4 regions of the Paenibacillus sp. FSL R5-0345 genome follow, and region 3 is predicted to be linked to each of the others. Evidence: riboswitches for the same ligand, from Rfam matches in the RefSeq annotation. Region 3 holds a riboswitch; each other region holds the start of a gene.
The links. A riboswitch is a leader RNA that binds a small molecule or an ion and turns the genes downstream of it on or off. The one in region 3 is predicted to bind cyclic di-AMP.
Positions count from the first base shown of each region.

Region 1 (2,204 bases), 450 kb from region 3:
GATTTTAATATCATTTCTCATAGACCATGCAATAAAAAGGTTTGTTTCCTGATGGGGTTAAGCGCTCATACGTATCTGTAATCGTAAATCCACACTTTTGGTAAGTTCGGATCGCCCGCTGGTTCCAGGTCAATACCTCTAGATCAATCTCACGCTCAGGATAACGAAGCAAGGCTTCTTGCACGATTGCATCCATGAATAATTTGCCTAGCCCTTTACCGCATAGATCAGGTTGCATGCCAATCCCCAAACGTACAACACCTTCCATCGGGAACAACTGCGCGAATCCACACAAAGCTTCTTGCCCATTTAATATGGAGACATATTGCTCATTCCGTAGCTGAGGATCACCGAACTCGATGCCTAGAGCCTGCATTTGTTCCCACGGCATCCAGCCGTAAATATTATAAGGGGGGATGTAATTCCAATTGCATATCTCTTCCGCGTGACTAGTCTCCATAGGAGTTACATGAAAAGTAACCGAGGGATTTATCATAAGGTCAAAGACCTCCTTTCACGTGGGTTATAACGCTTGCCGTCCTTACGAGTGCCGAAGGCGTTTATACTTGTAACTAATTATATACAAAAAGAGGGGGCATCGACTCAGAAAATTTATAAGGAATATTGTTTTACAAATTTTGAGAGGGGTAAATATTAAATAAGACAAAAAAACAAGCTCTTCCCCAAGAATTAACCTCTTGGAAAAGAGCCTATGTACGTTCTACTTATTGAACATCATCATTATCTTCTGTCTCAGAAGCAACAGAATGATAAGCATCAGTGCTCATAATCCGTTTAGCACCGATATAGCGTTTTACGTAGTAGCTATCACTCAGGGAGCTAATCGTTACACCGCGTGAGGAAGATGCGTGTGCAAACTTGCCTTCACCGACATAAATGCCGACGTGGGAAACACCCTTACCACTTGTATTGAAGAATACAAGATCTCCTGATCTTAAATCATCTCGGGAGATAGCAGTACCCATTTGATACTGGGAACCTGATTGGTGTGGTAGGTTGATACCGATTTTATCAAAAACATACATTGTAAATCCGGAGCAATCAAATCCATTTGTGGAGATCCCGCCGGATACGTATTTAGTTCCGATGGTCTTGTCGATCACTTTATCCATTTTGGAATCCGCGAAAGCGCTTCCTGCTCCGATGGTGAAGATAATGGAAAAGCTGAGTACAGCTGCTGCTAACTTCTTCTTCAAAAGTTTATACCCCTTCCAGATGCCTACGAGGTTAGCTTAAGGGTTCGGTTGAAGGTCCCCTATGACCCCTCTAAAAATGGAGGTCAATTCACCCAAAGTTGGTTCCCCCGTTTCCCTAATAGTTAGGAAACTCGGCTCAGACTGTTGATTAGGAATAGCTTGTAATCAATACATGACAAAACCTTTGTAAATAACAACTTAATGATTACAAAAATGTTACTAAAATCTTACTGCAGTTATTGTAACAAACAGAGTGCCGCTTGGCAATCGTTTTTAACCTAATCATGCAGAAAAATTCATATATTTAAAGACAAAATGCATATGTAAGCGATAATATTAAACTTATTTTTATATTTATTGAAATTTTTATCAAATAAAAGTGTTTAAAGTCTGTTCTAGAGGTGTAAAGATTATAATAAGGCAAAAGAAAACCTGGATTCGATTAAGGTGATAATCAAATCCAGGTCTATATAGTTGTAATTGTGAGGTTATAGTTGTGGGGAAGTATTAATCGTAGGCTACAGCTTGATATGAGGAAGTACTCATTACTCTTTTAGCGCCAACGTAGCGATTGGCCCAGTAGGACTGGCTAAGTGAAGTGATGGTCACGCCATATGAAGATGATGATTGTGCGAATTTTCCGTTTCCAACATAAATGCCGACATGGGATACGCCATTGCCCAATGTGTTAAAGAAAACTAGGTCACCTGAACGCAATTTGCTTTTGGCTACAGGAGTTCCAACATTATATTGAGCTTTTGAAGTGCGGGGCAAAGAAAGACCCACCTTCTTGAATACATACGTAGTGAATCCAGAACAGTCAAACCCGGCAGTGCTAGTGCCTCCGGTTTTATAGGCAACTCCAATTGTCTTTGAAATAACACTGTCCATCTTAGAATCTGCAAAGGCACTTCCTCCACCAATAGAGAACGCCATCACAAGTCCCAGCGCCGCAGCGACGCATGCTTTTCTTAAATTCTTCAAAAA
Region 1 is NZ_CP009281.1:113,156-115,359, forward strand. It holds gene R50345_RS00545 (GNAT family N-acetyltransferase) at 11-496, opposite strand; gene R50345_RS00550 (C40 family peptidase) at 726-1,217, opposite strand; cyclic di-AMP (ydaO/yuaA leader) riboswitch at 1,223-1,364, opposite strand; gene R50345_RS00555 (C40 family peptidase) at 1,725-2,153, opposite strand.
Region 1: it holds a riboswitch for cyclic di-AMP, as region 3 does, so the genes downstream of both, R50345_RS00550 (C40 family peptidase) here and R50345_RS02550 (hypothetical protein) in region 3, are expected to answer to the same signal.

Region 2 (2,204 bases), 2.0 Mb from region 3:
TTTGCCAAGTCCTGAGGTTCTGGCTTTGGCTTCTTCTACAATTTGATAGACTTGCTCAAGAGGTAATACAAAATCTCGATTTCCGGCAACGGGACGATTCACGAAGAAGTAGTAAGGTGTTACGCCAGCCCATGAGAGTCGGTCTAGCAATTCTCCCAATATAACGGGATCATCATTGATGCCTTTAAGGACGGGGGTCTGATTTACGACAATTGCCCCAGCGTTGTGGAGGGCTTTAAATGCTTTTTTGGCTTCAGGTGTGATTTCACGAGGATGATTGATATGCGCCATAACATAAATTCGCTTGTCTTCGGTAGAGTAAGTACGAATCAGCTCCAACAGCTCTTCGTCTTCAGAGATCCGCATCGGATTAAATACGGGAATCTTCGAACCTAATCTGATAATCTTGACATGCTCAATGCTTCTTAAGTTTTCAATAATGGATCTTAGCTTTGGTGTGGAGAGAATTAAACTGTCACCGCCCGTAAGAAGAACGTTGTTAATCTCAGGGTGGTTTGCAATATACTCCAGTCCCGGAGAGACATCAGACATCGCTTCTTTCACGTCATTTCGGAACAGGCGTTTACGGAAGCAGTAACGGCAATAGGCTCCGCAGACCTCGGATACAATCAGTAATGCTGTTGTTTTATACTTGTGCTGACAACCCGGCACCACATAATTCGTGTCTTCATCCGAAGCATCCCAACGTCCATATTCCAGCAGTTCACCTTCGTTAGGGATAACCAGTTTACGAATGGGATCATCTGGATCGTCCCAGTTGATCAAAGACAGATAGTAGTCATTCACACGAAAAACAAATTTGTCCGTGATTTCTTTCAAGTTCTCTTTTTCCAGATCAGACAACATAGCAATTTTGTTAATATCCGTGATGTACTTTACCTTTTGCACTTACATCTCTCCTTTGTCCCTTTGTGTGAGAAAAGAGGAAGCCTTAGTGTCAAAGGCCAATCTACTGCCAGCAGGGTCCAAAAAAACACAAAAAGAGACCCTTAGCAAGGGTCTCTGGTTATGTAAATAACATGAAAAGCAGACCCATCCACTGCTGACGAGGTTAGCTGACGGACTCGGGTAAGATGGTACCCTACATTCTAATGCTCAATGATTCGCCCCAATTAACTGGTTCCCCCGCTTTTCAACTGTAAAAGTTGGAAATTAAGCGTAGGTAAAGTATACCCCATGAAGTTTTGAAAAGTCAAAAGAGAATCCTAGATTCACCTTCAATTACTAGGGGGGCTTCCACCGAGCAGTTTAGGTAGCAGCGTTAGCAGCTTCTCCCGAGTTAACGCATCACTAGAGTTCCATTTGCTTCCGTCGAGCAGATAAACATGTCCCTGACGTACTGCTGGAATACTTTTCCAAAGTGAACTGTCTAGTAGTCGCTCCATAGCAGCCCTTGAGTCTGGACGCTCAGGAATGAGCATGAAGATATGATCTCCAGTATAGGCAGGCAATCGCGCTGGATCAACTTCAGCGAACCCTAATTCTTCATCCAGTATGGCTTGAATCTCCTCTGTCGGTTGTAGACCACATGGAGCATAAAGCGCTGTGGAGAATCCGGACATTCCCATAGCATACAGATGATTTCCGTGGTCATAGACCAAAGCAGAGGCAGTCTCTCCGGCTTGGAGACTGGTCTCGTAAAGATGCTGCCACATAGCAGCATTTTTGATTGTAAATGACTCCAGCCACGCTTCGGCTTCGCGTTGTTTACCGAGCCAGCTGCCTAGTGTTCGCATTCGACTTTCGAGTGGTGCAAAGGAATCAAAGGTGAGTGTCGGGGCGATGCCGGAAACGGTTCTATAGGCTCTTTCATCACTATTGGCCAAAATAATCAAATCTGGATTAAGTGAAGCGGTCAGCTGCGGGTCCAGCGGAAAACCAACATTGGCGAGCTTTTTAAGCCGATGTTTATAGACGCTGTTCCGCACGAATGCTTCATCTCCTCCGATGGGCTTCACGCCTAGTGCGAGAAGGTCGCCAAGTGTCTCTCCATGATAGACAATGCGTCTCGCTTGCTCTGGAATCTCCACTTCATGGCCTGTCCAATCTTTGACGGTAAGCTTACGACCTCGCTGATGCGCATATTGTCCGGGGGTAACTCCGGTTTTTTGCCGAAAGCGGCGGCTGAAATAATATTCATCGGAGAAGCCTACCAGTCTGGCGATTTCACGCAGCGGTTCCGT
Region 2 is NZ_CP009281.1:2,581,211-2,583,414, forward strand. It holds gene R50345_RS11065 (KamA family radical SAM protein) at 1-909, opposite strand, end outside; cyclic di-AMP (ydaO/yuaA leader) riboswitch at 1,047-1,190, opposite strand; gene R50345_RS11070 (AraC family transcriptional regulator) at 1,239-2,204, opposite strand, start outside.
Region 2: it holds a riboswitch for cyclic di-AMP, as region 3 does, so the genes downstream of both, R50345_RS11065 (KamA family radical SAM protein) here and R50345_RS02550 (hypothetical protein) in region 3, are expected to answer to the same signal.

Region 3 (2,204 bases):
AAGGGAGCGAAGCTGGCAGCATCCACATAGAAAGAATCTCCAGCACGTTCGTAAGTGGATTAGGATTCTCAAAAGGATGCGATGAATTGGCCCCGAAGAAGCCGCCTCCGTTCGTGCCCAAATGCTTGATCGATTCCAGAGAAGCTACTGGACCGATAGCAATCTGTTGCGTTTGCCCCTCTAGTGTAGTGACTTCAAGTGATGGCTTGAGGGTTTGCGGCACATGTAATCCTACCAGTACCAATGAAACCAGCAGAGCCAGCGGAATGAACACACGAATATGTGCTTTGACGAAATCCTCGAAGAAGTTCCCGACTGATTTGCGTCCTGTGATCCCTCTGACAAAAGCAACCGCAACTGAAAATCCGCTCGCTGCAGACGTAAACATCATCATCGTGATGACAGCCATTTGTGAAAAATACGAAAGTCCCGTCTCCCCGCTGTAATGCTGCAGGTTTGTATTAGTCATAAAGCTGATCACCGTATTGAACGAAAGCGTCTGTTCCATATCCGCAATTCCATTCGGATTTAGCGGTAAACCCCGCTGCAATCGAAGAAAGATATAGCTGAAAGTAACCAGTACGATATTCGTTAAAACAAAGCTGAGCGCATACTTTTTCCAGGACATACCTTCCCGTTTTTTCAGTCCGATCAGCTTATAAATCCCTTTTTCCACGCCTCCAAACCATCGATCCGTACGATTGGGTTCATTAGAAAATACATGATATAAATACGTGCCCATCGGCTTAACCAGCAAGATGAGAATGACGATTACAGCTACGATTTGCAAAATGCCCATGAATGCCCCTCCTTAAAATTTCTCCGGATGAATCAATGCGTAAACAAGATATAAAAACAGCAGTAGGGTAACAGCGATGACTAGAATCACAGCTTATCCCTCCCTGTATCCTCAACTACACCTGCGCACCAGCGCATAAATCCATAAAACAACCCGTAAATTACAGCTAACGAAGCCACCATATACAGATCCATCATATCTCCCGCACTCCTTCTTTTATCCTTGATGAGGTGATTTATCGATCAGAAAATCAGCATCTCCACTGTGGGAATAGATTACATAACTTGCACCAAGTCTTTTATAGACCAATCTAGGATTTATTGAGCTTGTGATCACAAAAATCGGCTGCGTCGTCCAGGTGCGGCACATCTGAATGTAGCGGCAGCATAACGTAAAGCTGCTCTCGAACAGATATACCCGGCCTACCGGGAACGGCGGGCGAAACCAAGTATTCTGATGGCGGGTATCTACTAGAACGACTTTCTCAATCCCCATCTCTTCAAGTAGGGACTTCTCAGGCAAGTTGTTGGTCAATCCCGCCATCTTAATGCCTCTAAATTTTAGAAGCTTAATAAAATGTTCTCCTGCCTTCGTTGGCGCACATACCAGTACATATTCATTCTGATCTGTCATCTCTTATTCTCCTCAAATGCTTTGCTTGTAAGATCAGAGCTTGATCACCCTGGTCTTGAAAGAAAAGCTACCGCTAATGATGAATATAACGACCTCTTCCTGAGGTTTTCCATAAATGCTTTGCTTAAAAAAGCACAGCAAAAAGCCACAAAGGATTCTCCTCTGTGGCTCGCTAGCGGTCACATTGCACTCATCCTCTCTCCATACGCTTACGAGGTTAGCTGTCGGATTCGGGCGGTGAGAGTCGCCCTACCTGTAGAGGATGCGAGCTCACTCGCATCCTCTACAGGATTCACCCCATAACCGGCTTCCGACTCTCACATCGTCTGCCGATTGTTGGTTCCCCCGCTTTCCTTACCGGAAATTAAGCGGATCAAATATTCGATTGTTGTTGAAACAGGAGTAATCATACCCTTATGCAGGAAGTATTGTAAAACGTGATTGATGCCAAAATAATGCAAATTAAAAACTATTTTCGCATTGGATAGCGCTTACTTGATATTCAATCTCTCTATATCTCTTGTTTACTCGAATTTGAATCAATTAGCGAAAAGCGGACGGACTCTGTGATTTTATTCACCACAGCTGGAGAAATCACCAAAAATCGCCTATATAGGAAAGGAAACGAGAAGTCGAGATTAAACGAGGAAGAAGCTCGATAACACGCAATAAATACCTATTTGGCAGGATTTTTCGTCGCAGTTGGTAGGATACGGTTCAAATTGCGCTCAAAAGAACACTTTCTGCTTTTACAGAAACACCTTGAAAAGAG
Region 3 is NZ_CP009281.1:559,497-561,700, reverse strand. It holds gene kdpA (potassium-transporting ATPase subunit KdpA) at 1-799, opposite strand, end outside; gene kdpF (K(+)-transporting ATPase subunit F) at 812-889, opposite strand; gene R50345_RS02550 (hypothetical protein) at 1,016-1,432, opposite strand; cyclic di-AMP (ydaO/yuaA leader) riboswitch at 1,623-1,813, opposite strand.

Region 4 (2,204 bases), 1.7 Mb from region 3:
GGTCCTTCACGTAGGAGGTATGCCAGGCAGGAGCAGTAAATCCGGCTTTAAAGCTGGATACCTGTTCGTCAGCGAAATCGAAATAATAGTGAAGCAAGGATTCGCCGATCTGAACGGAACGGTCAGTATACACGAGCCCATAGTATCCTGCATTCGATTCAATTTGCAGCTTGGCGGGATTTACATCCCATTCCTGAAGCCAGGGGCGGGCAAGATTTTCTTTTTGTGCCAAAGACAAGTCAGCACCCTTGTCCTCTTCTTTTGCACCAGTGGTTACATTGCTTGCCGATTCTGCAGATGATCCTTCTGCTCCTTGTGTGAAGGCGACAACTGCGCCAGTATACATATTGAGGTCAACGGAGATCAGTGGCTCTTGTTCCGCTGAAGGACTAAGTGTTACACGAAAGATGTCAAAAGGATATCGTTGATCCAATTTCTTTTTTGTATAGTCCTCCAAAAGCTTCTCGCGGGACATATAACCATAAAAGGAAGAATCCGTTTCATAAAGTACATTCCACTGATCGTTTGGTGCTTTGGTATAGTTTAACTTTTGTTCCGCAAATGATATCGCTTTGTCGCGGGCTTCCGCCTTACTGATGACGGTAGTATCTTCCCCGGCAGGGCTATTTAGCACCGAGGGGGCAATCTGAAACATAATAAATAGAATAAGACCGATAATGCCCGAGATGATGAGCCACTTGGAGAGGGCACGTTGCTGTAAGGGCTGGCCAACGGGATTCATGTAACGCCTCCTTGTAAACTGACAATGTTATGTTCCATTATAGTATTAGTGCCATGATAGTTACAAAAATCATCGTATATTTTTTTTATGGGTAATAGAGATATTATAGAATAGGAAACTGAATATATACCATGAATTTAAAGTGATCATTTCTTCATTTTTCATGAAAAACGATGCAATTGCAGGGAAAACACGGAAAAGTGATGAGAAAAGGCACTCCTTCTGGTACATCCTCTCCAAACCGCATTTTTCATATGAATCACCATTAATTGTGTCTTTGTGATTTATCGAAATAACAGATATAATTTGTATGCAATTGTATATAGCCGAATTTCAGGTGAAAACGGGGGAACCATAAGAAGTAATGAAAAGATGAGTATACGCCGTAAAAGGTGACTTTATTCATCAGGGGTGAATTTCGTTCTAGGAACGAATAGGGCAGCCTGCACAGTCCGAATCCGTCAGCTAACCTCGTAGGCTAATTTACTGCAGGAACCAAGGGTAGCATTGGTTTTCCAGTGCTTTTTTTGTTGGAATTCTTTAAATTAAGATAAGAGGGTGAGCATAGTGGCTTCACAGTTTCGCAGAGTTTCTGAATCAAAGTTTCTGAAGCTCTCTCCGCCTCAGATTATGGTGCTCGGTTTTGCATCGATTATTCTGATAGGAGCTTTGCTGCTTATGCTTCCCATTTCGAGTACGAGCGGGAATGCTGTGAGTTTTATTGATGCATTGTTTACTTCGACATCGGCAACCTGTGTGACTGGACTTGTGGTGCTGGACACCGGGACGACATTCACCTTTTTTGGAAAAACCGTGATTATGTTGCTTATCCAGGTTGGCGGCTTAGGTTTTATGACAATGGCCACCTTATTTGCCATGATGATGAAACGCAAAATCTCTTTGCGGGACAGGTTAATCCTACAGGAAGCCATGAACCAAGGTTCTATGGAGGGGATTGTTCGGCTGATCCGGAGAGTACTTATTTATTCATTAGTCATTGAGGGCTGTGCAGCGGTGCTGCTGTCCATACGTTGGGCGTTTGATATGCCGCTGGGAAAGGCCATTTATTTTGGGATATTTCATGCAGTGTCGATGTTTAATAATGCTGGATTTGATATTTTTGGGGATTTTCGGAGTTTAACCGACTATGTATATGACCCGCTAGTGAATATCGTGGTGATGTTTCTGATTGTCTCCGGCGGTATTGGTTTTATTGTCATGTCTGATCTGGTGGAGTTTCGTGTAAAACGTAAATTGTCTTTGCATAGCAAAGTTGTACTCTCTACCACGGCTGGGCTTATTGTTATTGGTGCTTTGGTTATTTTTATATTTGAATTTACGAATCAGCGCACACTGGGTAATCTTAATTTCGGCGGCAAAATATTATCGGCATTCTTCCAGTCTGTATCGCCCCGAACCGCTGGTGCCAATACGGTGGATATTGCCGGACTCCGGCAAGCCT
Region 4 is NZ_CP009281.1:5,657,370-5,659,573, reverse strand. It holds gene R50345_RS24880 (CPBP family intramembrane glutamic endopeptidase) at 1-742, opposite strand, end outside; cyclic di-AMP (ydaO/yuaA leader) riboswitch at 1,057-1,238, shown strand; gene R50345_RS24875 (TrkH family potassium uptake protein) at 1,373-2,204, shown strand, end outside.
Region 4: it holds a riboswitch for cyclic di-AMP, as region 3 does, so the genes downstream of both, R50345_RS24875 (TrkH family potassium uptake protein) here and R50345_RS02550 (hypothetical protein) in region 3, are expected to answer to the same signal.